Regions from separate parts of the Bradyrhizobium sp. USDA 3262 genome, predicted to be linked through region 1. Evidence: riboswitches for the same ligand, from Rfam matches in the RefSeq annotation. Region 1 holds a riboswitch; each other region holds the start of a gene.
What was found. A riboswitch is a leader RNA that binds a small molecule or an ion and turns the genes downstream of it on or off. The one in region 1 is predicted to bind cobalamin.
Positions count from the first base shown of each region.

Region 2: linked by a shared signal. The riboswitch ahead of ACVWYP_RS00865 (TonB-dependent receptor) and the one ahead of ACVWYP_RS20180 (DUF1636 family protein) in region 1 are both predicted to bind cobalamin.
Region 3: linked by a shared signal. The riboswitch ahead of ACVWYP_RS07845 (TonB-dependent receptor) and the one ahead of ACVWYP_RS20180 (DUF1636 family protein) in region 1 are both predicted to bind cobalamin.

Region 1 is NZ_JBSSCT010000001.1:4,414,201-4,423,911, reverse strand. Features, by position in the region: gene cobN (cobaltochelatase subunit CobN) at 1-1,124, opposite strand, end outside; gene cobW (cobalamin biosynthesis protein CobW) at 1,124-2,158, opposite strand; gene ACVWYP_RS20180 (DUF1636 family protein) at 2,155-2,529, opposite strand; cobalamin riboswitch at 2,624-2,838, opposite strand; gene cobO (cob(I)yrinic acid a,c-diamide adenosyltransferase) at 2,875-3,528, shown strand; gene ACVWYP_RS20170 (cobyric acid synthase) at 3,540-4,988, shown strand; gene cobD (threonine-phosphate decarboxylase CobD) at 5,170-6,135, opposite strand; gene cbiB (adenosylcobinamide-phosphate synthase CbiB) at 6,147-7,088, opposite strand; gene cobU (bifunctional adenosylcobinamide kinase/adenosylcobinamide-phosphate guanylyltransferase) at 7,238-7,741, shown strand; gene bluB (5,6-dimethylbenzimidazole synthase) at 7,774-8,406, shown strand; gene ACVWYP_RS20145 (hypothetical protein) at 8,483-8,728, shown strand; gene ACVWYP_RS20140 (CbtB domain-containing protein) at 8,725-8,934, shown strand; gene ACVWYP_RS20135 (CbtA family protein) at 8,945-9,691, shown strand; gene ACVWYP_RS20130 (dienelactone hydrolase family protein) at 9,674-9,711, opposite strand, start outside.
Region 2 is NZ_JBSSCT010000001.1:176,076-185,786, reverse strand. Features, by position in the region: gene ACVWYP_RS00880 (hypothetical protein) at 82-474, shown strand; gene ACVWYP_RS00875 (amidohydrolase family protein) at 628-2,118, shown strand; gene ACVWYP_RS00870 (CobW family GTP-binding protein) at 2,066-3,049, shown strand; cobalamin riboswitch at 3,285-3,480, shown strand; gene ACVWYP_RS00865 (TonB-dependent receptor) at 3,587-5,869, shown strand; gene ACVWYP_RS00860 (PepSY domain-containing protein) at 5,872-7,371, shown strand; gene ACVWYP_RS00855 (tetratricopeptide repeat protein) at 7,379-7,852, opposite strand; gene gspD (type II secretion system secretin GspD) at 7,929-9,711, opposite strand, start outside.
Region 3 is NZ_JBSSCT010000001.1:1,708,992-1,718,702, forward strand. Features, by position in the region: gene ACVWYP_RS07840 (hypothetical protein) at 1-79, opposite strand, end outside; gene ACVWYP_RS07845 (TonB-dependent receptor) at 191-2,404, opposite strand; cobalamin riboswitch at 2,568-2,765, opposite strand; gene ACVWYP_RS07850 (FecCD family ABC transporter permease) at 2,878-3,921, shown strand; gene ACVWYP_RS07855 (ABC transporter ATP-binding protein) at 3,918-4,691, shown strand; gene ACVWYP_RS07860 (ABC transporter substrate-binding protein) at 4,895-5,710, shown strand; gene ACVWYP_RS07865 (MBL fold metallo-hydrolase) at 5,883-6,923, opposite strand; gene ACVWYP_RS07870 (DsrE family protein) at 7,308-7,763, opposite strand; gene soxB (thiosulfohydrolase SoxB) at 7,760-9,508, opposite strand; gene ACVWYP_RS07880 (hypothetical protein) at 9,543-9,711, opposite strand, start outside.

The DNA.
Region 1 (9,711 bases):
AGCCGCTTCTCTTGTGCCGGCTTGCCGGCAAGCCGATGCCAGGCGGCCACGCGCGCGGCAATTGCAGCGACGCGCTCGGCATCCGGCCGATGCGCAAGATGCGCGAATTGCAGCTCGGGATCGCGCTCACCAGGCGATTTGAAGCTCACGACGCCTGTGAACAGGCGGCCGTCGACCTCCGGCAGCACCACATGCATCGCGAGATCGCCAGGCGACAGACCGCGCAGCGATCCGGCCCAATCCTCGCGCCGCGCGGTCGACAAAGCGACCTGGAACACCGGGCACGATGCAGCGTCGAACGGCGTCGTGCCGTCGTCGCCGGCCGCGGAGAACGCGGTCGCATTGACGATGGCCGCTGGAGCGCATTGCGCAAACTGAACGCGCAGCCAATCGGACACGCCCGCCGCTTTCAGCGAAGTGACGAACACGCCATGAGCATCAAAGCCCCTCTCACGCAATGCATCGATCAGTGCATCGACCGGCGCCGTGTCACCGGCCGCGAGATAAGAACGATAAAACGTCACCAGCACGCGCGCCCGGCCGTCCGGTGCCGGCAACGCCGCGATGGCACCGCGCCGGGGATCGTAGACGCCGATCTCGGGAAGATCGATCTCGCCGACCACAGGCCCGGCATAGAGTCCGGACGCCAGCGCCAGTTGCGCGATCACGGCCTGCGCGGCAACCGGGCCGCCCTTGTCGCACAGCACCTTGAGACGGCGCAGCGTCGAGACCGGCAAGGTCGAGAATTCATCCAGCCGCAGATCGTCGCGGCCATCGGCCGGCAGCACCACCAGGGCGATGCCGCGCTCCTTCGCCAGCCGATGCACCGCGGCCAGCCCGTACGACCAATAGGGCTCGCCGCCGATCAGCCGCACCAGAATGCCGCGGGCGTGCGAGAGCGTCCGCTCGATATAGGTATCCACCGACAGCGGATGGCGCAGCTCCGCGAGATTGCCGAGCCGCAGCGACGGCAACGCAGCGCGGCCGCGCCGCCAGCCGGCCGCGAAGGCAGCAAGATCGCTGTCGGAAAACGACAACACCACGAGATCGGCCGGATCCTGGCCGAGGTCCCTTGGCGTCGCGGTCTCCTCAAGGCCGCGGCTCTCGCGGAAGACGACGTGCATCAGACACCAAGCCGTGCCCTGATCGCGGCTTCGTCGATGTCGGCATGTTCGCCGATCACGACGAGCTTCGACTGCCGCACCCGTGCGCCCCAGGGCATGTCGAACTGATGCCGCACCCGCTCGCCGACCGATTGCACCAGCAGCCGCATCGGCTTGCCTTCGACCGCGATGTAGCCCTTGGCGCGCAGCACGTTCTGCTCGCGCGCCAGTCCCTTGATCGAGGCGATCAGCGCGTCGACATCCGAAACCTCCGGAAGATCGATCACGACGGAATTGAAATCGTCGTGCTCGTGTTCCTCCTCGCCATCGTGATGCGACGGCCGCGACGCGAGATCGTTTTCCGCCGCCGCCTCGAGCCCGAGGATCACGCGCACGTCGATCGTGCCGTCGACGACGGGCAGCATCGGCACCTCGCGCGGCATCTCGGCCGCGATCACCTCTTTTGCTGCCTTGATCCCCTCCGCCCCGGCGAGATCCGCCTTGGTCAGCAGCACGAGATCGGCACAGGCGATCTGGTCCTCGAACACTTCCGACAGCGGCGTCTCGTGGTCGAGATTCTCATCGGCCGCGCGCTGCGCATCCACCGCGGCCGGATCAGGCGCGAAACGGCCGGCGGCGACAGCCTCGGCGTCGGCGAGCGCGATCACGCCGTCGACCGTGATCCGCGAGCGAATCTCCGGCCAGTCGAACGCTTTCAGCAGCGGCTTCGGCAGCGCGAGCCCGGAGGTTTCGATCACGATGTGATCGGGCTTCACGTTCCGCGCCAGCAACTGCTCCATCGCCGGGATGAAATCGTCGGCGACCGTGCAGCAGATGCAGCCATTGGCGAGCTCGACGATGTTCTCGGCCGGACAATTGGCGTCGGCGCACGACTTCAGGATGTCGCCGTCGACGCCTTCGCTGCCGAATTCGTTGACCAGCACCGCGAGCTTCTTGCCGTTGGCATTGCGGATCAGATGCTGGATCAGCGTCGTCTTGCCGGAGCCGAGAAAGCCGGTCACGACGGTGACCGGAATTTTGGCGAGCGTGGTCATTCTGCGGCCTCCGGCACGACGGGAAGAGGTGGAATGCGGGCGAGCGATTGCTTGCGGAAGATTTCCGGACGGCTGCGCCACGGCACGATGCCGTCAGGCGCCGCCGCATAGGCCGACGCACCGGCGATCACATCCGCGGCATTGTCAGCGGACAGTCGGCCGTAGACATAGGACCATCGCCCCGGCGCGCTGAGCGCGACCGAGCAACCCTGGCTGCAGGCCGACAGGCATGCAACGGGAACCAGATTGACGTCATCGGGCACGCCGGCCTCGACGAGCGCGGCATGCAGGCGCGCACCGGGCGCGAGCTCACCTTCCGCCGGCGTCTGGCCGGCGCGGCAAGTGATGCAGACATGAAGTGTAACGCTCATCGCCCTTCCTGGATTGACAGCGGGAAGCGATGAGGCACACGAACCGATTTTGGACAGGTTCGTTCCCCGTCGCGGAACACCCCGTCCGCCGGTTTCACAACATGCTGCGTTGGCAGGTCTCCCGGCTTGCGGAGCAGGTTTTACCCTTCGATGCCCACCTTCCCGACTCCGTATGGAATCAGTGGCTTGGGCATCTCTCCGGTCACGGTCGCGGGGGCGGCTGCGCTTCGGGCGAACCTTGCGGTCATCGCCCTATCGCATTCCCTCTTCGCCTGTCGTAGGACAGGAACCAACGCGGGCCCACCATTCGTCCAAGCCTCGCACTTGTCAAGCCGAAGGAACGTGATGACTTCAGATGGAAACGACGCTGCGGACGGCGCCGTCGGCACCGATTCTTCGCTAGATGCGCGCCATGCGGACAAGATGGCGAAAAAGAAGGCCGCCCGCGACCGCATCATGGCGACCAAGAGCGGCAAAAAGGGCCTGATCATCGTTCATACCGGCGCCGGCAAAGGAAAATCGTCCTCCGCGTTCGGCATGATCGTGCGCTGTGTGGCGCACGGCTTTCCCTGCGCCGTGGTGCAGTTCATCAAGGGCGCCTGGGATACCGGCGAGCGCCGCCTGCTCACCGGGCATTTCGGCGATCTCTGTCAATTCCACGCCATGGGCGAAGGCTTTACCTGGGAGACGCAGGATCGCGCCCGCGACATCGCGGCAGCGCAAGCCGGCTGGGAAAAGGCCAAGCAGCTGATCGCAGACCCGAGCCTGCGCATGGTCGTGCTCGACGAGATCAACATCGCGCTACGCTACGATTACCTCGCGATCGCCGACGTCGTCGACTTCCTGACCACGTCGAAGCCGCCGATGACCCATGTCGTGCTCACCGGGCGCAATGCCAAGGAGGAATTGATCGAGATTGCCGACCTCGTCACCGAGATGACGCTGGTGAAGCATCCGTTCCGCTCCGGCATCAAGGCCCAGCCGGGCGTCGAGTTCTGACAGACAGCACCATGGCGCGCGCATTGATGATCCAGGGAGCCGGCTCGGACGTGGGCAAATCGCTCATCGTCGCTGGCCTCGCACGCGCGGCCAGACGGCGCGGCCTGCGCGTGCTGCCGTTCAAGCCGCAGAACATGTCGAACAACGCCGCCGTGACCGTCGACGGCGGCGAGATCGGACGTGCGCAGGCGTTGCAGGCGCTCGCCGCCGGCGTCGAGCCGCACACCGACATGAACCCCGTGCTGCTCAAGCCCGAGACCGATGTCGGCGCCCAGATCATCGTGCACGGCAAACGGATCGCCACCGCACGCGCGCGCGAATATGCCGGCATGAAGCCGTCGCTGATGGGCGCGGTGCTGGAGAGTTTTGCACGCCTGAAGGCGCGCGCCGATCTGGTGCTGGTCGAGGGCGCCGGCAGCCCCGCCGAGGTCAACTTACGCAAGGCCGACATCGCCAATATGGGCTTTGCGCGCCGGGCTGACATACCGGTGGTGCTGGTCGGCGACATCGACCGCGGCGGCGTGATCGCGCAGCTTGTCGGCATCAAGACGGTGATCGACCCTGACGATGCCGCGATGATCCGGGGCTTTGTCATCAACAAATTCCGCGGCGATCCGACATTGTTCGACGACGGCTACCGGCTGATCGAAGAGCGCACGGCGTGGCGCGGCTTTGGCGTGCTGCCCTGGTTCGTCCGCGCCGGCGAGCTTCCGGCGGAAGATGCGCTCGGGCTCGGCGAGGCGCGCAAGCCCGGTCAGTGCAAGATCGCGTTCCTTGCGTTGTCGCGGATCGCCAATTTCGACGACCTCGATCCCCTGAAGCTCGAGCCCGGCGTCGATCTCGTGATGGTACGTCCGGGCGAAGCCATCCCGGGTGATGCAAAGCTCGTCATCCTGCCCGGCTCGAAATCGACCCGCGGCGACCTCGCCTTCCTGCGCGCGCAGGGCTGGGACATCGATCTCCTGGCGCATCATCGCCGCGGCGGCCATGTCCTCGGCCTGTGCGGCGGCTACCAGATGCTCGGACACACCGTCGCCGATCCCGACGGGATCGAGGGGCCTGCCGGTGAAACGCGCGGGCTCGGGCTGCTCGATGTCACGACCACGATGACCGAACAGAAGACGCTGACGCGCGTCAGCGCAGTGCATGCGGCGACCCATCAACCGATCACCGCCTACGAAATCCACATAGGACGAACCGACGGCCCGGATCGCAGCCGGCCCTTCGCATCGCTCGACGGCGCCGCCGAAGGTGCCGTTTCCAGCGATGGGCGCGTTCACGGCAGCTATCTGCACGGCCTGTTCGCCTCGGACGAATTTCGCAGGGCTTTCCTCGCCCAACTCGACATCGCGGCGGCGGATCAGCCCTACGGCGCCAGGGTCGAGAGCGCGCTCGATGCGCTTGCCGAGCACATCGAGACCCATCTCGATGTCGAAGGCCTGCTCGCGCTGGCGCGTTAGCGCGTGATGATTCCTTTTCACCTCGCCCCGCGTGCGGGGAGAGGTCGGAACGCATCGCTAGATGCGTTCCGGGTGAGGGGGAGTCTCCGCAACCGCAGCTGTCGCCGAATATGCGGATGCGGCCCCTCACCCCAGCCCTCTCCCCGTAAGAACGGGGAGAGGGAGCGCAGCGCCGTCGCAATCAGCGCGACAACACAGCGGAAAGGCGCGACCATTCGGCCTCGCTGCCCGGCAAGCCGAGCCGCAACCATCCCGGCTTTTGCCGGAAGACCCGCGACCAGATCTGTGCACGCGCAAGCTTCTCCTGCGCGGCCAGCGCATCGCCGACCTCATAAAGCCGGAACAGCGGCGTACCACCGCGCAGCGTCCAGCTCTGCGATCGCGCCGCCGCGTCGAGCCTGACGCAGTCGTCCGCGAGCCGCGCGGCTGTCGCCTCTGCCCAGTCGCGATCGAGCAACGCGCGCCGTCCGATCGCAATCGCGGCGCCCGAAACCGGCCATGGGCCCGCCATCGCGGCAAGCGCGGCGATATCAGCCTCGCTGCCGACAGCGAAGCCGAGCCGCAAGCCGGCAAGTCCGTAAAACTTTCCGAAGGAGCGCAGGATCAGGAGCCCGGCGCGTCCTGCTTCCGGTGCAAGGGACAGGTCAGGAACGGCGTCCGCAAAACTCTCGTCGATGACGAGCCGGCCAACGCGCGGCAGCAGTGCCAGCAATTCCTGCCGATCATGGCGCCGTCCATCGGGATTGTTCGGATTGACGACGATCGCAATGTCCGCTCCCGCGAGCGCGGTGAGATCGGACACCTCGGCGACGTCCCAGCCGGCGGCCGACAACACCGCGGCATACTCATTGTAGGTCGGCGCCAGGATCCGCGCCCGCCCCTTGAGCGCCAGATGCGGCAGCAACTGAATGGCGGCCTGCGCACCACCCATCGCCACCATCGGCGCGTCGGTGGCATAGGCTTGCCGCGCGGCGTCGTGGAGCGATTCAAGATCGGATCGCGACGGCAACGCGCTCCAGTGCCGCGGCTCGACATCGACCAGGGGATACGGCGCCCGATTGATCCCGGTCGACAGGTCGATCCAGTCGTCCGCGGCGCCGCCGAAGCGCTGCTGGGCGACATCAAGATTCCCGCCGTGCTCACGCATGCGCCGCTCCTTCACGCCAGCGCCAGGGCGACGAACGCCGCAGCCAACAGCACCATGGCGTAGCGATAGAGCTTCAGCCCGGTGAGGACGTCAGCGGCAGCCGGATCGCGCGCGCCCTCGTTCAGCCACGGCTCATCGGCGATGTGACCGTGATAGATGCGGGGACCGCTGAGCCGGACGCCGAGCGCGCCGGCCATCGCGGCTTCCGGCCAGCCGGCATTCGGCGAGCGATGGCGATGCGCATCGCGCAACATGCATGACCACGCCTGCGAACGGTTCGGCGCGAGCAGCACGAACAGAAGCCCGGTCAGCCGTGCAGGAACGAGATTGGCGAGATCGTCGATCCGGGCGGCTGCCCAGCCAAAGGCTTCGTGCCGCTCGGTGCGGTGGCCGATCATCGAGTCCAGCGTGTTGATCGCCTTATAGCCAAGGATCCCCGGCAGGCCGAACAGCGCGCCCCACAACACTGGCGCCACGATGCCGTCGGATGCATTCTCGGCAAGGCTCTCGATGGTGGCGCGCGCGATGCCGGAATCGTCGAGCGTAGCCGGATCACGCCCGACAATCTGCGCGACCGCCAAACGTGCGGCCGTGATGTCGCCGGATGCCAAAGGATTTGCCACCGCGGCGACATGGTCATGCAGCGAGCGCACGGCAACCAGCGGCCATGCCAGGACACCAACAAGGACAACGCGAACCCATCCGGATGCGAGCACGAACTGAACGGCCCAACCGAGCGCCACCACCAGCGCGATCACCGAGATCGCGGCCGCGACGCCAGCCAAACGCCGAAACGCCGGCGGATCGGAGGCGCGGTTCCAGGCGCTATCGACAAGATGGATCAGCCGGCCGAGCCATGTCACGGGATGGCCGATGCGGGCAAACAGCCACTCCGGCCAGCCGATCAGGGCATCCACCGCCATCGCCACCGCCATCGCTCCCGCAAAACCCACGATAACCCTCTCCTCGCCGCGGTCCCCCTGATGCGCAAGACATCGGCCGAGCGCAAGCCCTCCGTGACGGATTTCGGCTTTGTCTTTCTCCGCGATTGGTGGTTAGAGCGTTTGTGAACGACGTGCGTACCGGTCGCACAGGAGATGATATGGCCGTTATTCTGATCACGGGGGGAGCCCGGTCCGGCAAAAGCCGGCGCGCCGAACTTCGTGCGCGCAACTTTGCGGGGCAACCGGTCTATATCGCGACCGCCGAAGCGCTCGACGCGGAAATGGATGAGCGGATCGCCAAGCATCGCGCGCGGCGCGGCAACGACTGGATCGAGCGCGAGGTGCCGCTCGATCTCGTTGAAGTGCTGTCCGAGACCGATGGTGGCGGCGCGAGGCTGGTCGATTGCCTGACGCTCTGGTTATCCAATCTGCTGCATGCCGGGCGCGACTGGTCGCAGGAAGTGACGCGTCTGGCGGATGCGCTGTCGCGCCAGCACGGCCCGGTCATCCTGGTCACCAACGAGGTCGGTCTCGGCATCGTGCCGGACAACGCATTGGCGCGGACTTTCCGCGACGCCGCAGGAATCATGAACCAGACTATCGCCGGCATCGCGGACGAGGTCGAGTTCGTCGTTGCGGGCCTACCGATGAAGCTTAAATGAAGTCCGTGATCGATCCTGCCAAAGGCCCCACGATGGTCTCATTCGACGATACGTTTCGCCGCCAACTGCACGAGCTGTTCGTGTGGCGGCGGGACGTGCGGCGGTTCCGGGCCGATCCGCTGCCGGATAACACGATCGAGCGGCTGATCGAGATCGCCTGCCTGTCGCCTTCGGTCGGCCTGAGCCAGCCCTGGCGGTTCGTCATTGTCGACGACGAGGCACGACGCCGCGCTGTCATCGACGACTTCAAGGCCTGCAACGCCGATGCGTTGCGGTCCTATTCGGGCGAGCGCGCCGCAAAATATGCAGCGTTGAAATTATCAGGCCTGGAGGAAGCGCCGGGCCATCTCGCCGTGTTCGCCGAGAAGGCCGACCGGATCGGCGCCGGTCTCGGCCGCGCGACGATGCCGGAGACGTCGGAATATTCCGTGGTGGCCGCGATCTGCTCGATGTGGCTTGCCGCGCGCGCCGAAGGCATCGGCATCGGCTGGGTGTCGATCCTCAATCCGGAACGCATTCATGGCGTTCTGGAAATCCCGGACTCCTGGAAATTTATCGGCTATCTCTGCATCGGTTACCCCCAGACCGAATGCGACCGTCCGGAGCTCGAACAGGCCAAGTGGGAATCGCGGCGAGGTCCGGATGAATTCACCATCCGACGCTGACCGAGCCCCTGCCGGCGATGGCACCTCGAGCTATGACGCGCACTGGCGCGCCGACATCGCCTCGCTGGTCTTTCCCGTGCCGGAGCACAACGCGATCTGCGCGGTGCATCGGGGCGCCTTTCGCACGCTGCTCGGCGCCGATCCGACGGCGGACGCATGTCTCGCCCTTTTCAGGCGGTTTGAACAAGCCTTCAAGGCAGCCGCGCGCGCCAAGATCGAGCGCAAGCGCATCCCCCTTGGAACAAATTTGCATCTTACCAGTCGCGACATCACCCGAAAGCTGCTAGAAGCCGATCAAATCGAATGTGGAGAACGACCATGAGCCAGTCCCAGACCGCGCAAACCCAGGTTACTCAAGCTCAGGTCACGCTGCCGATCGCTACCCGACAGGTCGGACGGCTTGCGCAATCGTTGATGGCCATGACGCTCGGCCTGTTCATCGTCGGCGTCGTCGGCTTCTCGCACATCGACGTGATCCACAACGCCGCGCATGACGTGCGCCATTCCAACGCCTTCCCCTGCCACTGACCGCCTTTGCATGAGCACGTTTCGCTCGATCGTCTTCTCGTCGGTCATTGCCGGATTCATCGTCGGCCTGATCGTCACCGCGGTCCAGCAGTTCGGCACCGTTCCCCTGATCCTCAGGGCCGAGGTCTATGAGAAGGCGGCCGCGCACAAGCACGAGGCCTCGGCGCCACCGCAGGCGATCCTCGTCCATGATCATGCGGATCATGATCATGGCGCGGAGGCCTGGGAGCCGCGCGACGGTTTGGAACGCAACGTCTATACGGCGGGGGCAAACATCCTGACCGCGATCGGCTTTGCGCTTCTGCTCTGCGGCTTTCTCGCGGTTCGCAGCGGCGCAACCGGCGAGCAGATCTCGTGGCATGAAGGCTTGATGTGGGGCCTTGCCGGTTTCGCCGTCTTCACCATTGCTCCGGGCCTCGGACTGCCGCCTGAATTGCCGGGGGTCCCCGCCGCTCCATTGCTGTCGCGCCAGATCTGGTGGGTGACGGCGGTGCTGGCGACCGCAGCCGGCCTCGGGCTGATCGTGTTCCGGCGCTCGATGCCGGCCGCCATCGCCGGTGTGGTCCTGATCATGCTGCCGCATCTGATCGGCGCGCCCGAACTGGAGCATGTCGAGACCAACGTGCCTTCGTCCCTGTCGCATCAGTTCGTGGTCGCCGTCACGCTGACCAGTCTGGTGTTCTGGTCCCTGCTCGGCAGCCTGACGAGCGCCGCATTCGCCTATTTCGATCGGCCGGGCTCATCCGCTCACGGGTGACAGCCGCTGCCTGAAAAACG
Region 2 (9,711 bases), 4.2 Mb from region 1:
TATTCCCACGCAAGGATAGTCGCGCCGCGCCTGACCTCCCTCGACAGCCGAAGGAGGTCGGGCGCGCGGGGTGTTCGACTGATGCGCGAGAATGCGACCGAACCGGAGAGCAAGCTGCTTTGTGCCTGGCAGCTTGCCGTGCTGCGCTTCGCAGTGACGCTTGACGACGACGATCGGATGCACGCGCTCGGTGTGGCCGGCGAGGTCGACCGGCTGGGCGGCGCGGCCGATGACGCCTTCCACTTCTTCCGCAGGACGACCGCGGAGCTGTGCGCGGCGATCTCCGGTCAAAGCGCGGATCAGGATTCCGTCATCCGGCGATTCCTGGCGCAGATCGACAATGTCAGGCTCAAGCGCGCGGTCGAGGCGGCGATCGCCAAGGACCGCTCGCCGCCAAAACTCGTGGCGAGCCGCGTGAAGCCCGGCCCCGATCTCTGGCGCGGGCTGGCGCCGCGGCGTGCAAACGGAACGTAGGAAGGGCCTCACTCTGCAATCGCCATCACGGCGCGGCGGATATTCCGTCACAGCATGTCGCCACAACCCTGGCCGGCTTGCTGCGATCAGTGCGATGCGCTTCTCTGTGCTCGACAAGAGACCGGTCGGTTTCGGAATGCGGGGAGTGGCGAGATGGGTGGCTTGGTGATCAGCGGCGGCCGGGTGGTGGATCCGGCCAGCGGGATGGACGCGATCGGCGATGTGGCTGTGGTCGACGGCAAGATCGCCGCGGTCGGCAGCGGCCTCGGCGGCGCCGAGCGGCGGATCGACGCGACCGGGCTCGTGGTGGCGCCGGGTTTCATCGACCTGCACGCGCATGGCCAGACCATTCCGGCCGACCGCATGCAGGCGTTCGACGGGGTGACGACCTCGCTCGACCTCGAGGCCGGCGTGCTGCCGGTCGCGTCCTGGTACAAGCGCCAGGCCGAGAAGGGCAGGGTGCTGAACTACGGCGCCGCCGCCAACTGGGCCTTCGCGCGCATCGGTGCGATGACCGGTTCGAATTCGGAAAGCTCGCTGGAATCGTTTGGCGCCGCGATGCGCGATCGCCGCTGGATCGAAAACGTCGCGACCGAAGGCGAGGTCGGCGGCATCCTCGACCGCCTCGCCATCGGCCTGAACGAGGGCGGTATCGGCATCGGCATTCTCAACGCCTATGCGCCGGGCGCCGGCGTGCAGGAATTGACCGCGGTGTGCCAGCTCGCGGCCACGCATGCGGTGCCGACCTTCACCCACGTCGCCTATATGTCGCGGATCGATCCCGAGAGCGCGGCGGAAGCCTATATCCGCCTGATCGGGTATGCCGGCGCCACCGGCGCGCATATGCACATCTGTCATTTCAACTCGTCGAGCAAGACGGATATCGAACGCTGTGTTGCGCTGATCGCGAAAGCGCAGGCGCAGGGGCTGCCGATCACGGTGGAGGCCTATCCCTACGGCACCGGCTCGACCGTGCTGGCGGCGACCTTCTTCAGCGATCCGAAATTCGAGGAGCGCAACGGCCTCGGTTATGATTCGGTGCAGCGCGTGACCGACGGTCACCGTTTCGGCAGCCGCGAGGAACTGCTGGCGGCACAGGCCGAAGAGCCCTCGACCTTGGTGCTGTGGCACGTGCTCGACATCGAGAACAATGCGCATCATCGCGATCTGCTCGACATGGCGGTGCTGTATCCGGGCGGCGCGATCGCCTCCGACGCGATGCCGTGGACGCTGTCGGACGGCCGCCCCTACACTGGCGACGCCTGGCCGCTGCCCGACGATGCCACCTCGCATCCGCGCTCGGCGGGCTGTTTCACCCGCTTCATCCGCGAATGGGTGCGCGAGCGCAAGAAAGTGTCGCTGCTCGAGGGTATCCGCAAATGCGCGCTGATCCCGGCCGAGATCCTGTCGGCGAGCACGCCGGCGATGCGGGCCAAGGGCAGGCTGCAGGTCGGCGCCGACGCCGATGTCGTGGTGTTCGACTTCGAGACGCTGAGCGACCGCGCGACCTTCTCCGCGATGAATCGTCCGGCGGAGGGCGTGCGGCATCTCGTGGTCAGCGGCCAGCCACTGATCAGCGATGGGGTGCTCGATGTCGCGGCGCGTCCCGGCCGGCCGGTGCGCCGGCCCGTCGCTGGGGGCTGAGGTGGCGGTCCCGATCCTGCTGGTCGCGGGCTTCCTCGGGGCGGGCAAGACCACGGTCGTCAACCATCTGCTGGCGCATGCGCAAGGGCGGCGCATCGCCGCCGTGGTCAACGATTTCGGTGCGATCAATATCGACGCGGAGCTGATCGCGGGCGCCAGCGACGGCGTGGTCAACCTGAGCAACGGCTGCATCTGCTGCACGCTGGAGGGCGACCTGCTGCGCACGCTCGCCACGCTGCTGCGGCGTGATCCGCGTCCCGAATTCATCGTGATCGAGACCAGCGGGATCGCCGATCCCGCCGACATCGTGCGCAACCTGATGGATCCCGTGATCTGGAAGGAGGCGCCGCTCGAGACCGTGCTGTGCGTGGTCGACGCGACGCAGCCTGCGGCGATGCTGAACGACGCGCTGCTGCGCTCGCAGGTGCGGGCGGCGGACGTGGTGGCGCTGAGCAAGGTCGATCTGACTGACGCCGCCGCGTGCGCCGCGATCCGCGACGCCGTGCGCGCGGCGCGTCCGGCGGCCGTGCTGGTTGATGCCTTGCATGGCGAGGTGCCGGCCGCGCTGCTGTTTCCGGCGGATCTCGATCATCTGCCGGCGCCGCGCGAGACCGCGCCGCGACGGCCGGCGTCCGACCGCTTCGAGACGCTGAGCTGGACCTCGGAGCGGCCGGTGCTGCTGCCGCGCTTGCAGCAGGCGATCGGCAGACTGGCGCCGAAGCTGGCGCGGGCGAAGGGATTGTTCGAGACGGTGGAGCAGCCCGGGCGGCTGACGGTGTTTCAACTCGCCGGCGGCCGCGCGACCTTGGCTGCGGGCGGCGTGCCGTCGCCCGGCGTGCCGCGCACGCGCATCGTGTTCATCGCCGAGATGGGTGCTCTGTCGCGCGCGGAGATTGATGAGGTGATGCAGGGATGTGTCGAAGCCAAGTGATACGAACCTACGTTTCCCGTCATCCTGAGGTGCGAGCGAAGCGAGCCTCGAAGGGGGCACGGCCCCGCTGGTGGCCGTCGATCCTTCGAGACGCCGCTGCGCGGCTCCTCAGGATGACGGGATTAGAGGGAGCTCCGCGTCAGCCGCAGCAGACATCGCTGTGTCATCGCCGCAGCAGCATCCCGCAAAGGATGTGTGCGACAATCGCATCGAATTGACAGCCCTGCCGCCAGCACCTATCGTTTTTGCCGACGGTTCCCTTCGGGGATCAAAAGGGAATGCGGTGCGAGGGTAACCCCAATGCCGCAGCTGTCCCCGCAACTGTAAACGGCGAGCCTTTCGTCAATTTGCCACTGGGCTATCAGGCCCGGGAAGGCGTCGACAGGCGATGACCCGTGAGCCAGGAGACCTGCCGTCAGTCGTGGTCACACGCGAGCACATCGGGCGGGGGCGTCCTGGTGGGATCGGAGCACTGCCTTTTGGGCAATGCGCCAGTCCGCGTTCGCGGTGACGTGCCACGTTACCGCGAGTCGTTTCATGTCTCCGTCCTTTCCCGTTGCGCGCAAATGGCGCCTCGGTCTCGTCTGCTCCCTGTCATCGCTGCTGCTGCCGGCCGAAGCCTCGGCACAAACACCTCCACCAACCAGGCTCGATCCGATCGAGGTCGCGCCTTCCGCTGCGGCAAAGCCGAAGCTTGCGGCGCGCGGCCGTGACATGGCCGCCGCGGCGCGGCCACGGCCGAGGCTCGCGACGGCCGCACCAGCCGGCAACACGCCGCGTGCCGCGACGTCAGGCGCATCGGGGGCGGCATCGCCGACGCTCAATGCCACCACGCAGGGCGGCACCGGCAGCCGGCTCAATCTGACGCCGTTGCAGACGCCGGCCAGCGTCGAGATCATCACGGCGCAGACCATCGCTGAGCGCGGCCAGCATAATGTGGTCGATGCCGTCACCCAGGACGCGGCCGGCTTCATCGCAACGCCGGCGCCCGGCAATGGCGGGCTGTCGTTCAGCACCCGTGGCTTTGCCGGCAGCAACTCGGTGATGACGCTGTACGACGGCACGCGCTTCTATATCGGCTCCGGCACGCTGACGTTCCCCTACGACACCTGGTCGACGCAACGCATCGAGGTGCTGCGCGGTCCGGCCTCGGTGCTGTATGGCGAAGGCGCGATCGGCGGCGTCATCAACGTGATTCCGAAGAAACCCCTCAATACGCCCTATAACGAGGCCGAGGTTTCGCTCGACAGCAACATGACCCGGCGGCTCTCGGTGGACAGCACCGGTCCGATCAATCCCAATGTGTCGTACCGCGTCAACGCCACCGGCAACATGTCGGACGGCTGGGTCGATCGCGACAAGACCTCGAATGCGGTGGTCTCCGCCGCCGTGCGGGTGCAGGCGTCGGACAATCTCGCCTTCACGCTGTCGGAGGACTACGGCGACCGCAGCCCGTCACGTTATTTCGGCACGCCGCTGATCAACGGCTCGATCCAGGACGCGCTGCGCTTCAAGAACTACAACGCATTGGACAGCGCGATCCGCTATCAGGACAGCTGGACCCGGTTCAAGACCGAGTGGGACGTCGCCGACGGCATCAAGGTCAACAACACGCTGTATTATCTGACCAGCGAGCGGCACTGGCGCGACATCGAGAACTACACCTGGAATCCGAAGACCCAGCTGATCGATCGCACGAGCTATATCGAGATCTTCCACGACCAGAAGCAACTCGGCAACCGGATGGATACGACCTTCAGCGGTCACGTGTTCGGACTTGCGAACCAGTTCGTCGCCGGGTTCGACGTCAACCGGATCGACTTCACCCATACCAACAACTCGCCCTATGGCGGCGCGTCGTCGGTCAATCCTTACGCGTTCGATCCGGGATCGTTCTTCGCGACGACGACGGCGACCACGCCGGGCTTCAATGCGATCGTCAATCAATACGCGCTGTTCGCCGAGGATCGGCTCTCGCTGACCGATCAATTGTCGCTGGTCACCGGGGTCAGGTACGACCGCCCCGAGGTCGACCGCACCGACTACAAGACGCCGGCAAACAGTTTTGAGACGACGCTATCGGGGACCAGCTGGCGCGCCGGCCTCGTTTACGAGCCGATCAAGAACCTCGCGTTCTATGGTCAGTACGCGATCGGCGTCGATCCGGTCAGCAACCTGATCTCGCTGTCCGTCTCGCAGAAAACCTTCCAGCTTGCGACCGGCAAGCAGACCGAGATCGGGGTCAAGCAGTCGTTCTGGGGCGGCCGCGGCGAGTGGACGCTGGCCGCTTACGAGATCGTCAAGACCGGGCTCACGATTCCCGATCCCGGCAATCCCACCGGCGGCCTGGCATTGCAGATCGGCCAGCAATCATCGCGCGGGGTCGAAGGATCGATCGGGCTCGCGCTAAGCGACGGCTGGCGGGTCGACGCCAATCTTGCGCTGTTGCGCGCCAGATACGACAACAACAGCCAGGTGGTCGGCGGCAAGATCGTCAGCTTCAACGGCAATGTCCCGGTCAACGTGCCGCAGCAGGTCTCGAACGTCTGGCTGACGTGGGATTTCGCGCCCAACTGGTCGGTCTATGGCGGCGTGCAGATCGTCGGAGCGATGTACTCCGATCTCGCCAACACCCAGCTGCGGCCGGGCTACAATGTGGTCAATGGCGGCATCAGATGGAAGCCGGATGACCGCACCACGGTCGCGTTCCGCCTCTACAATTTGTTCGACAAGGCTTACGCGGTGACCTCGAACGGCACCGGTCAGTGGCTGCTCGGCATGCCGCGCACCGCCGAATTGTCCGTCAACGTGAAGTTCTGACCATGCGCAACGCTCTGATCCGGCGCGGGCGGCGGTGGCTCTATATCGTCCATCGCTGGATCGGCATTGCGACGTGTCTCCTGTTCGCGATGTGGTTCATCTCCGGCCTTGTCATGATGTACGTGGCCTTTCCGCGCCTTACCGAAAGCGAGCGCCTCGCCGCGCTTCCTGTCATTCCCTGGAACAAGGTGCGGGTCACGCCTGATCGCGCGATGGCGATCGCGGGCGTCGAGCGTTATCCGCGTGACTTGCGGCTTTCGATGATGGACGACACGCCCGTCTATCGGGTGATCGGCTGGAAGGGAGGGACGATCACCATTTCGGCGGTCGACGGCAGCGAGATCGACCGCATCACGCCGGACCAGGCGCTGGCCATCGCCGCACATCATCCGCATGCCGTGCAACCCCAATTGCTCGACACCGTGACGCGCGACCAATGGTCGGTGACGGCGCGCTTCGATCCGTTGCGGCCGCTCTATCTGATCGGCCTCGGCGACGCCGATGGCACAGAGCTCTATGTCTCCTCGCGCAGCGGCGAGATCGCGCTCGACACCACGCGTCCCGAGCGCATCTGGAACTGGCTTGGTTCGATCCCGCACTGGATCTATCCGACCGTGTTGCGCAAGGACGGCCCGCTGTGGCGGGATGTGGTGCTGTGGATCTCGGGGGTCTGTCTTGTCGTCGCGGTCACCGGCTTCTGGATCGGCATTTTGCGCCTGCGGCTGACGCGCCGCTACGCGAACGGCGCCGTCTCGCCCTATCGCGGCTGGATGGCCTGGCATCACATCGCCGGCCTGATCGGCGGCATCTGCGTCTTGACCTGGATGTTCAGCGGCTGGCTGTCGCTCAATCCCGGTGGCGCGTTCTCCGCTCGCGGCGTCACCCGCGAGATCGCGGTCGGCTATAGCGGCCACGACACGCCCGACATTGTCGCCGGCTTCCAGTCGTCGCCATCGATGCCGGCGGTGGAGGCGCGTTTCGTCTGGATCGGCGGACACGGGTTGATGTTGCTCGACGACGGTAACGGCGGCCGCAGCATCGCCGATCCTGTGACCGGTGCGCAGATGACCCTCTCGCGCGACGAGATCATCGCTGCCGCCCGACACGCAATGCCCGGCGCTGCGATGACATCAGCGCGGCAGCTCGATGAACCCGACGCCTACTGGTACACGCTGCACCAGGCGCGCGAGCTTCCCGTATTGCGGATCGGCTTCGACGATCCCGCCCACACCTGGCTGCACATCTCCCCCGTCACCGGCGAGATCCTCGACCGCAGCGACGACAGCCGCCGGTCCTACCGCTGGCTGTTCAACGCGCTGCACAGCCTCGATGTCCCGCTGCTGCTGCGCATCTCGCCGGCGCGCGACGTCGTGGTGTGGTTGCTATCGGCGGCTGGCACGATTATCTCGATCAGCGGGATCGTGATCGGCTGGCGCCGGTTGCGGCGGCGGAAGGTACGAGGCAGGCGCGTGTCGGCGAGCCTCGTGCGCACGCCCTCGTAAGCCGCGATTACTTGACGGTCAGGTGCACGTCCGGCGCCGGCCGATCGGGGGCCCATTCCAGTGCGAACCGCTGTCCGGCAATGATCTCATAGGTCGAGAGCTTGGACGCGACCGCATCGCGGAACCGGAGATAGGCATCGCGCTGCCGCCCGTTCGAGCGGGCCGCGGCCAGATTGAGCCATTTGTAGGCCAGCACGAAATCTGTCGGAACGCCGTGACCCTTGTCGTAGATCAGGCCGAGCTGGGCTTGCGCGAACGGGTCGCCCTGCACGGCGCCGCGATAGTAGCAGTCGGCGGCGGCTGCGTAGGCCTGCGGCACGCCGAAGCCGTGCTCGTACAAGAAGCCGAGCATGCCGAGGGCGCGCGCATTGCCGCGCTCGGCGGCCGGCGCGAGCTCCCGAGCCGCCCGGACATAGTCGCCGCGATGGAAGGCGGCCGATCCGCGCGCGACGCTGTCGGCGCTCGCGACAGAGGCGGTCATCGCCCAAATCACGATCGCAAGCGAAGCCGAGAGGCCCGTCCGTTGTGCGAGAACGCGGCGCATCCTGCTGCCCGGCTCAGTGATAGCTGGTGGTGATCGGTGCATTGGTCGATGTCGTGGCGATGCTGCCGCGCAATTTCGATCGAAGCTCCTCGGCCACGGTCTGGGCGTCGGAACCGTTGCGGATGATCTGCGGGCGGATGAAGATGATCAGCTCGGTACGCTGGGTGCCGTTGCTCTGATGCCCGAAGGCGTCGCCGAGGCCGGGGATCTGGTCGAGCACCGGAAGCGCATTGCGGGCGCCGCTCTGCTGCTCGCTGATCAGGCCGGCCAGCAGCACGGTCTGACCGTTGGCGACCGAGATCTGGCTCTTGACCCGCCGTTCCGACACCGTCGGCGTCAGGTTAACGGTGCTGCTTTGGGGAACATTGCTGATCTCCTGCTCGACGTCGAGCCGCACGGTGCCGTTCACGCTGACGCGGGGCGAGACCTTCAGGATGATGCCGGTGTTGCGATAGTCGATGGTGTTGACCACCGTGTTGCTCGTGGTCAGCACCGTCGCGCTGCCGGTCGAGACCGGGACGACGTCGCCGACCTGCAGCGTCGCGACCTGGTTGTTGATCACGACCAGCGAGGGATTGGACAGCACCTTGACGCTGGTGACGGCATGCAGCGCATCCAGGATCAGGCTCGGCTGCGTCGCATTTCCGATCAGGAAGTTGAAGCCCGGGAAGCTCTGGTTGATGAAGGCATTGGTGAGCGATCCCGCGACCGAGACCGCTCCGGTGGTCGCGTCCGTGGTGGTCGCGGGCGCGGAAGTGGCCTGGGTGCCGAGGATCGAGCCGGTGTTCGGCTTCAGGCCGAGGTTCTGGCTGGTGAGATAGGTCTGCACGCCATAGGACAGGGTGTTGTTGAGCGTGACCTCGGCGATCGTCGCGTCGATCGCGACCTGGAGCTGCGGCTCGTCGATCTGCAGCAGCGTTGCCTCGATGATGCGGTAGTTGGCCTGGTCGGCATAGATCAGCAGATTGTTGTTGACGGTATCGGGCGTGATGCGGACGTCCTGCATGACGGGCTGCCCGTTGCTGCCGCCGGCGCCGCGTCCGGCATCCAGCGCGGCATTGTTGCCCTGGCCCGGATTGTTGGGATTGTTCGCTTGCCCGCCGGCGCCAAATCCCTGGCCCAGGCCCTGGCCTGTTGCGCCTGTCCCCGACGTGCCGCGGGATGCGAAGCCGCTCATGCCTGAATTCGCGCCGTTGTTGTTGTTGAGCGACAGACGGTCGGCGACGCTCGAGGTCGACGAGGTGCCGGAGCCGGGCGCGAGCTGGCTGTCGGCACTGTCAAGCAGGTTGCCGGACGATCCGCCAAGGAACATGTCGGTCAGGACCCGCGCGATCTGGCGCGCATCGCCGTATTTGACGCGGTAGACATGGACCGAGGTGCGCGCCGTGTCGTTGCGGTCGAGGCGCTTGATCCAGGTCGCGGCCGTGTGCAGCATGTCGGGCTTCTTGGTCACCACCAGCACCGCGTTCAGGCGCGCGATCGGCATGAACTTGATGACGTTCTGGCTGAGGCCGTTCTCGCCGGAATCGACGATCTTCTCCAGCTCGGCAATAACAGGCGCGGGCGAGCCGCTCGAGATCGGGAAGATGCCGACGGATTGGCCGCGCATCCAGTCGACGTCGAAACTGAGTACGGTATCGACCGCGGTGCGGCGCTCGGCGCCGGTGCCCTGGATCAGCAGCAGATTGCGCGTCGTGTCGGCACGGATCGCGCCCGCCCTGGTGGCGAAGCTGTCGGTCAGCTTCATGAGGGTCTGCGCCGACACATATTGCAGGGGAACTACCGAGATGCCGAAT
Region 3 (9,711 bases), 2.7 Mb from region 1:
GCGGAGGCTTCTTCGACTTGTCGTCGATCTTGTCTTTGGTCTTGGCGCCGTCCTTGCTCGTCTTTCCGGCCTTGGCCATGCGTTTCCCCTGCACGGGTCAAATCAGCTGCCGGAATTCTACTCCAGTTTGCGGACGCTTGTAACGTGATGAGACGACGCGGCGGGCGCACACCCCGCCGTGCTGGACAGCTCAGAACGTCGCGCCGGCCTTCACCATGTAGGTGCGGCCGGGCAGCGGATAGGCCGAGAAGCGGCCCTCCGTGAACGTGCTCGCGATGGCGTAGTCGTAATAGAGCGCGTTGAACAGGTTGTTCACGCTCAGCGACCAGAAGAAGCGGTCATACTGCCCGCTCAGCTTGATGTCGGCGGTGGCGTTGCCGGGAATCCGGCTCTGGGTGTTGGCCTGGTCGTTGTCCATGATGCGCGCGCTCCAGGCCCGCACCGTGGCGTCGAACACCAGATAGTTCTGCCAGATATTCCAGGTGACGCCGAGATTGCCGGTGTAGCGCGACACCAGCGGCACGTCGTTGCCGGCCCAGATGCCTTCGCGGAACACCGCGCGGGTGATCGCCATGCCGGCGCGCAGGGTGACGCTGTCGCTGACCTTGAGCGCCGCGCTGGTCTCCGAGCCATAGCGGCGGGTGGGGTCGAGGTTGGTGTTGAAGAACAGCACCGGGTTGAAATGGATCTCGTTCTCGAGATCCATCAGATAGACACTGGTCTGGACCTGGAAGCGGTTGGTCCTGACGCGAAAGCCGCCCTCGACATCCTGCGAGGTCTGGGTCTTGAGCTGGAAGGTCTGCGGGATCGGGGCGAAGGTCAGCGGGTCGAATGACGGACCCGACGCGACGCGTTCGTCGACATCAGGCGTGCGGAATGCGCGTGCCGCGCGGCCGAACACCGAGAAAGTGTCGGTCAGGCGATGCTCGACGCCGACATGCAGCGCGTATTGCGTCTCGTTGCTGTCGAGCGGTGCCGCCTGCGCGTCGAACGCGAACGGCGCGTTCGGGTCGTAGCGATCGCGCGCCGAGACGCTGGTGTTTTGCACACGCGCGCCGTAGGAGAAGTCGGTCGTCGGCAGCACGCCGATCGTGTGCTGCCAGTAGCCGGCCACGGACTGCTGCTCGATATTGTAGATGTGGAACGGGTCGACGCCCTGATAGGCGCCGCGCGCCTCGCGGAAGGTCGAATCGTAATAGTCGATGCCGGTCAGGATCGTCGACGGCATCCCCAGCATCACATTCTTGACGCTGAGCCGCGGCGTGAGCGACCAGGTCTGCAGCGCGGCGTCATTGTAGGTCGAAGCGAAGCTGATGGTCGGCACCTTGCCGAAGAAGCCGCTCTGCGTCTCGCGCTGCCGCCAGCCGCCGTCGACGATCAGGTCGACGCCGTTGATCAGCGTCTTGGTGAAGCCGGCGGTGACGCTGGCGGTTTGCTGGTTGGCATAGTCGAAGGGCGTCGCGGCGCCGCGGCGATCGGTGAGCAACTCGTTGACGCCGATCGACGGATCGACCAGCCGTCCGCCGGGCAGGCCGAGCTTCTGGTCGCTGCCGGTGACGGTGAGGAAGGCGGTGAGATCAGGCGTGGTGTAGTTGATGTTGCCGACGGCGTTGCGCTGGTCGAGCGCATTGTTGACGCGGTAGCCGTCGGACTTGATGCCGTTGCCGTAGAACGAGGTGGACCACGGTCCGGAATTGAGCGCCGCGGAGACCGTGGCCATGCGGGTGTTGAACGAGCCGTATCCGCCCTCGGCCCGCATCGTCGTCGGCGGGCTGCCGACACCGGTCTTGGTGATGATGTTGACCACGCCGCCCACCGCGTTGTCGCCGTAGAGCACCGCGCCGCTGTTGCCGCGCGTGACCTCGATGCGCTCGATGGAATCGAGCGGGATCGTGGTGAGGTCGAAGCCGGCCTTGTCGACGTCGTTGAGGCGGCGGCCGTTGAGCAGGAAGAGGGTATTGTCGGTCGCGAATGCGCCGAAGCCGCGCAGGTCGACCGACGTCTTGGCGCCGTTCGGTCCGCCATAGGGCGTTTGCAACTGCACGCCCGGCACCTGCGCAAGAATCTCCGGTAGCGACTGCACCGGCGAATGCGCGATGTCGTCGGCGGTGATCACGGCCGAGGAGGAGCCGACAATGCCGGCGAACTGGCGGCCGCCACCGGTGCCACCCGTTCCGGTGGCCACGCCGGTCGCTGTCGTGCCCGATCCGCTGCCGCTGCCCGTATTATTACTCTGCGTGGTGCCCGGCGCCGGGCGGCGCGGCACCGGCGCTTCGTCTGCGGCCGGCCTGGCGCGCGTGACGTTCTGGTCGCCCGGCTTGGTGACTTCGATCGCCGGCAACTGATCGGGAGCGGGTGCCTGCTGCGCCCGCGCGGCGGAGCCAAGGATTGCAGGTGCGATCATCGTCGACGCAAGCAGATGCACGCGGTGCCGCCGATGGAAAGGGAAGGGGAACATAAGCGAGGCCTCGGCAACGTCAGTGGCACGTCACCGCGAACCAGTCTCACCATCGTGCTCACGGCATCAGGTGAAGCTCATGCCTGTACTCCCCGACCGGCATCCTCGCGTGTGACCACGGCTGACGGCAGGTCTCCTGGCTCGCGGGTCGTTACCCTTCGTCGCCTTCCCAGGACCGAGATTCCCAGTGGCCTGTGACGAAGGATTCACCGCATACAGTTGCGGGGGCAGCCGCGGCGTTGGGGAAGTTTCCCCGCACCGCATTCCCTTTTCATCTCATGAAAGAACCGTCATGTTCATCTAGGGTTCGGCCGGGCAGCAAAGTCAATCCGGCGGAAGTCGGGCGGCGGCCGGGCGGCCACGGTTTTTGTCGAGTGTCGCTTGTCTGCCACGGCGATCGCTGTAAGAGCATGGATCCGATGAGCGTGCAGGATTTTGCCTTGGCGGCCGAGGTCGCGGCGCGGCGCCGGTGGGGCGCCACCGCGGCGCTGCTCGCGCTCGTGGTCCTGCTGCTGGTGATCTCGCTCGGCATCGGGCCGGTGCGGCTATCGCCGCTTGCGGTGATCGAGGCGCTGTTCGGCGGCGGCAGCGATGTGGCGCAGGTGATCGTGCGCGAGATCCGCCTGCCGCGCACCATCCTGGCATTCGCGATCGGCGGTATTCTCGGGCTGTCAGGCGCGGCGCTGCAAGGGCTGCTGCGCAATCCGCTGGCCTCACCGTCGCTGTTCGGCGCGCCGCAATCGGCGGCCTTCGGCGCGGTGCTGGTGATCGCGCTGGGCCTCGCCGATGTGCGCTCCTATGCGCTGCCGGTGGTGGCGATCATCGCCGCCTTCGGCTCGGTGTTCGCGCTGCTTGCGATCGCTGGCCGCAATGCCGGGCTCTTGATCCTGATCCTGGCCGGGCTCGCGATCTCGAGCTTTGCGGGTGCTGCGACCGCGTTGGTGATGAACCTCTCGAGCAATCCCTTCGTGGTGCTGGAGATCGCGTTCTGGCTGCTCGGCTCGCTGGAGGACCGCAGCTTCCAGCACGTGGCGCTGGCACTGCCCTTCATCGTCGCGGGCGCCGCCATCCTGCTCAGCCAGGCGAGCGCCTTCCGCGCGCTGACGCTTGGCGAGGAGGCGGCGCAGAGCCTCGGCGTCGATGTCGGACGGTTGCGGCTACTCGTCATCACGGGCGTGGCGCTCGGCGTCGGCGGCGCGGTCGCGGTCACCGGCACGATCGGCTTCATCGGCCTCGTCGCGCCGCATCTGATGCGTCCGCTGATCGGTCACGATCCGGCGCGGCTCTTGGTGCCGAGCGCGCTCACCGGTTCGGCGCTGCTGCTCGCCGCCGATATCGCGGTACGTATCATCCCCTCGACATCGGACATCAAGGTCGGCGTGCTGACCTCGATCATCGGCGTGCCGTTCTTCCTTTACCTCATCATGCGCGAACGCCGCGCGCTCGGCGGAGGTGTGGCATGACGCTGCTCTCCGCCGCCGCGCTCAATGCCTCGCTCGGCAGCCGCAAGGTGCTGCACGATGTCTCGCTGTCGTTGCCATCGGGCCATCTGGTCGCGCTGGTCGGGCCGAACGGCGCCGGCAAGACCACGCTGTTGCGTGCACTGGCCGGGCTGATTCCCTCCGACGGCGAGATCCGGATCGGCGGCGATCCGCTGGCGTCGCTGCCGCTGCGCGAGCGTGCGAAGCGCTTTGCCTATCTGCCGCAGGGGCACATGGTGCACTGGCCGCTGCCGGCGCGCGACATCGTCGCGCTCGGCCGCTACCCGCACGGCGCGACCGATCCGGCGCGGCTGTCGCCGACGGATATGGACGCGGTGCTGCGGGCGATGCAGGCGGTCGACGTCACTGAATTCAGCGATCGCCGCGTCACCGAACTCTCCGGCGGCGAGCGCAGCCGCGTCGCGCTGGCCCGGGTGCTCGCGGTGGAGGCGCCGGTGATCCTCGCCGACGAGCCGACCGCTTCGCTCGATCCGCGCCACCAGATCGACGTGATGCAGAAGCTGCGCAACGTCGCCGACACCGGCGTGCTGGTGATCGTGGTGACGCACGATCTCGGGCTCGCGGCGCGCTTTGCCGATCATGTGCTGGTGCTCGCGGAGGGGCGGCTTGCCGCGCAGGGCGCGCCTGCTGAAGCATTGTCGGAGAGCGTCCTCGCCAGCGTATTCCGGGTCAGCGCCTACCGTGCCGAATTTCAGCGGGAGGCCGTCATCGTGCCGTGGGCGGACGTGTGATGTGGCCGGAGTATCGCAGCGAACTCGCTGCACCTCTCCGGCTTGCGCGGGAGGTCATAGCGCATCGAAAGATGCGCTATGGGTGGGGGCTCTCTCCACGATATGACTCGCGGCGACACCCCCACCCCAACCCTCCCCCGCAAGCGGGAGAGGGGGCTCAGCGTCAGCGTGGCAGCCATCTTGCTTCGCTTCATCTTGGAGCGATGGTCGCGATTCTGCTGTGGCTTGTTTCTGCCGGTGCCGCGTCCGCCGCCGGACCGCGCATCGTCTCGATGAATGTCTGCAGCGACCAGCTCGTGCTGTCGCTGGCCGACCCCGACCAGATCATCGGTCTCAGCCGCTTCTCGCGCGATGCCTGGCAATCCTGGGCCGCCGAGAAGGCGCGAAATTTTCCGCGCCTGTCCGGCGAGGCCGAGGACGTACTGCTGCTCAAGCCCGATCTCGTCGTGGTCAGCCTGTTCGACAAGCGCGCGACCCGCGACCTGTTGAAGGCCAACGGGCTGCACCTCGTCGAATTCACGGTGCCGCGCACGCTGGATGAGGTGAAGAACCAGATTCGCGCGATGGGCGATGTGGTGCAGCATCCCGATCGCGCGGAGGCCGAGATCGTGCGCCTCGACGCGGCCACCGCCCGGGCGCGGGCGGCGGCAAGCGCGCATCATTACCGCGTGCTGCCGCTGGAGCGGCGCGGCTTTGTCTCGGGCGACCATAGCCTGGTCAGCTCGCTGCTGGCGGCAGCCGGCCTCGCCAACGCCGCCGGCGAACTTGGCGTCGGCGCAGGCGGGTTTGCTTCGCTGGAGGCGATCGTAAAACTGCGGCCGGATTTCATCCTGGTGTCGGAAGCCGGCGACCGCGCCGAGGATGACGGTCGCGCCTTCCTGCTGCATCCGGCGCTGGAGCGCTTCTATCCGCAAAGCAAGCGCATCGTGCTGCCCGAGCGGCTCACCGTGTGCGGCGGCGTGATGCTGGCGGATGCGCTGGATCGGCTGACGGAAGAGTTGCAGCGAGTGACGCGGTGATCCTTCGTCATCCGTCATCCTGAGGAGCGCGTAGCGCGTCTCGAAGGATGCACGGCCCGGATGTCTCCAAATGTTTGCGGACAGGACGTGGCCGTGCACCCTTCGAGGCTCGCTCCGCTCGCACCTCAGGGTGACGGTCTCATATTTTCGTGTGGGCTAGACGGTTGGACGTTTACCCCATCACCACCGGCCCGCCGGCCTTCTTCCATGCGTCGATGCCGCCTTCGATATGAGCGGTATTGACCAGTCCGGCTTTCTTCGCGGCGGCCACCGCCATTGCCGAGCGCTCGCCGAAGGCACAGAAGAACACGACGCGGCGGCCGGTTGCGGCCGCGACTTCGCGCAGCATGCCGCCGGGCTGCAAGGTGGCGCAAATCCCCGGATAGGGCGCGTGCAGCGCGCCCGCGAGCGTGCCGTGCTTGGCCCGCTCGCCGCTCTCGCGCAAATCGACCAGCAGGATATCGGGCCGGCCGAGGCTCGCGATGGCGTCGCGCGCGTTGAGGGAGAGGCCTTCCTTGGCGAGTTCGTCCTGGTGCAGGCCGACATGCATGTTGGCGGGCACCACGACGTCCATCAGCTTCGGGTTCGGCAGATTGAGGTTGTTCATCAGCTCGACATAGTCGTCGATCGATTTGACCTGCAGCCGCGGATTGTAGCGCTTCTCCTCGCCGATGGTGGAGACGGTGTCGCCCTTGTAGTCATGCGCGGGGAACACCATGGTCTCCTCGGGCAGCTTCAGCAGGCGGTTGAAGATCGAATCGTACTGCGCCCGCGCGCTGCCATTCTGGAAGTCGGTGCGGCCGGTGCCGCGGATCAGCAGCGTGTCGCCGGTGAAGACGCGGTCGCCCATTAAATAACTATAGGAATCGTCGGTGTGGCCGGGCGTGTACAGCGCCTCGAGGCAGAGGCCCTCGATCGTCACCTTGTCGCCGTCGGAAACGCGCATCGACACCACGTCGGCCTTGCTCTGCTCGCCCATGATGGTGATGCACTGGGTGCGGTCGCGCAGCTCGCCGAGGCCGGTGACGTGATCGGCGTGCAGATGGGTGTCGACGGCCTTGACCAGCCTGAGGTCGAGTTCCTGCAGCAGCTTGCAGTAGCGGTCGGCCTTCTCCAGCACCGGATCGAGGATCAATGCCTCGCCGCCGGCGCGGCTCGCGAGCAGATAGCTGTAGGTGCCGGATACGCTGTCGAAGAGCTGGCGAAAGATCATGACGGCTTACCTATTCTCCGGGCCGAGTCACATGGAGGATATTATTCCATAGATAGGGTCCATTCAAAGCAAATCCATCCCCGTGCGACTCCTGTCCCGTCACCCCCGCGCAAAGGCTTCGCCTTTGTCGCTGGAGGTGCTCGCGAAGCGAGCCTCGAAGGGTGGATGGCCCAGATATTTCAGGGAATGAGGGGCGGACGCGCGGAGGGCGGGCGGGGCCGTGCATCCTTCGAGGCTCGCTCCGCTCGCGCCTCAGGATGACGGGACATATTTTCGCAGTTTGGGCGGCGCGACTACGGCCGCACGTAACTCCGGCCCTGCTCCTGCAGCTCCATCAGGGGCACCACTCCCGATGGTACGATGGTGGCGTCGAGGCGATTAGGGTTACGGCCTCACCAGGGTGTATCCGTTCTCGGTGAGCAGCAAGATCTGTGCGACGCCGACCTGCACGGGGGTGGCGGCGGCGATGTAGTCCGGCCGCTTGCCGCTGTCGCGCTCGATCGTGTCGACGGTGTTGAGGCAGATGTCGACCCGCGCGCCCTGCGCGACCAGGCTCTCGACCAGCTTGCGGTTCGGGTTGTCGGGCTTGAGCAGGTCGATGCCCGGGCCGAAGGCGACGATCTCGACCGCGACCTTGTCGGGATCGTAGTGCTTCATCAGATTGTTGGCGACGCCGATCACGAGGCCTTGCTTCCTCGGATCGTTGTCGGAGAGCTGCAGCACGACCTTGTGCTCGGCGAACGGCTTGTCCTGCAACGGCGCCAGCTGGGCGCGGGCGAGCGGCGTCGCCAGTGCGATCGCCGCGAGGCCGAGCGCCGCGATGATCGTGCGCCGCGTCATCCGTGCCTCGCGATGCCCGGATTGTCCTCGACGCCTTTCAGCGTCACGCCGGGTTCGTCGCGGTTCGGCGGCCGGCCGGAGCGCAGATGCCTGGCGACGACATCCCAGATCGGCGCGCCGCTCTGCTGGTTGACCGAGGCCCAGCCTGCGACCTTGTAGTGCTTGCCGGCTTCGAGATGCTTGCCGCTGCCGAGCTTCAGCTCGGAAATGCGCTTGCCGACGGTCTCGCCGGGCGTGCAGGTGTAGGCGAGGCCGCCGACGCGGACCATGTCGCCGCCCTGCTGATAATAGGGATCGACGTTGAACAGATTGTCGCAGACGTCTTCCAGCACATCCTTGATCTGGCTGCCGGTCATCGTGGCGACGTAGGTCTCCGGATAGGTGATCGCGGTTTCCGACAGCACGTCTTCCATAGTCAGCGGCTGGCCGGCGAGCGTGGTGATGCCCCAGCGGAAGCCCGGCGACAGCGCGATCTCGGCGTTGAGCTCGTTCAGCAGCGCATCGCAGATCAACTGATCGACGGTGCCGGAGAAATTGCCGCGGCGGTAGAGCAGCCGGTCGGCCGAGGCCAGCTTGCTGTTCCATTCGTCGACATGCGGATCGCGCATCTTGTCGATCAGCGTCTGCATCGCAGGATCGGGCTTCAGCAGTTCGGCGAACACCGGCAGCAGCCGGTAGCGGACATTGGCGACCTTGCCCTTGGCGAGATCGAGATCGAGCACGCCGATGAACTTGCCGTTGGAGCCGGCATTGGTCACCAGCGTGACGCCGCCGGCATTGGTCACCGTGATCGGGATCGGGATCGCGTCGTGGGTGTGGCCGCCGAGAATGACGTCGATACCGGTGACGCGGCTGGCGAGCTTGAGGTCGACATCCATGCCGTTGTGCGACAGCAGGATCACCGCCTCGACCTTATCGTTGTTGCGATGGCCGTCGACGAGCTTCTGCAGCTCCTCGTCGCGGATGCCGAACTTCCAGTCCGGCGTGAAGCGCTTCGGATGCGCGATCGGCACGTAGGGGAAGGCCTGGCCGATGATCGCGACGCGATGGCCGCCGATCTCCTTGATGAAGGACGGCTTGAACACCCGCCCCGAAGCCGGGTCGAACGCCTTGGCGTCGTTGAACGCGGCTTCCTCGGTCAGGAACACGTTCTGCGCCAGGAACTCGCCCTTGAAGCGGGAGAGGTTGTCGCGCAGCACCTGCTCGCCATAGGTGAATTCCCAGTGCCCGGTCATCGCCTCGATGCCGAGCAGATTGGCGGCCTCCACCATGTCGGCGCCGTTCATGGCGTTGGCGAGCCCTGAGCCCTGCCAGAGGTCGCCACCGTCGAGCAGGATCGAACGCTTTTCGCCGACATCGGCGCGCAGCTTGTCGACCAGCGTCTTCAGGTGGGCGAAGCCGCCGAGCCGTCCGAACCGGCCGGCGGCCTTCTCGAACTCGACGCAGGTGAAGGCATAGGCGTCGGCGCTGTCGGGCCGGATGCCGAAGCGGTCGAGGAACGCCTTGCCGACGAGGTGCGGCGGCTGGCCGGCCATCGCGCCGACGCCGAGATTGACGCCGGGCTCGCGGAAGAACACCGGCTTCAGCTGCGCATGCGTGTCGGTCATGTGCAGGATGCGGGCGTTGCCGAACCGCTCGAGGTCGTAGACGCTGGCGGTGTCGGCGCTGCGCGCAAGGCGGGGCAGGCCGGCCGTTAGCGTTGCGGCGGCCGCAGCTTTCAGGAATTCCCGGCGGCGGATGATCATCACTCTCTCCGCGCGGCCCCTGGCCTGCGCGCTCTTAACGAACTTCCATGTCCTTCCAGCGTTCCTTTTCGCTGGTGGCCTGGAAGATCGAGGCCTTTGCCAGTGCCTCGGCTTCCTTGGCCTTGGCGACTGCGGTGTCGAAATCACCAGCCTCACCGGCCTTTTTTGCGGCAGATAGTGTCGAGGCGGTGGTGGTCCACTGG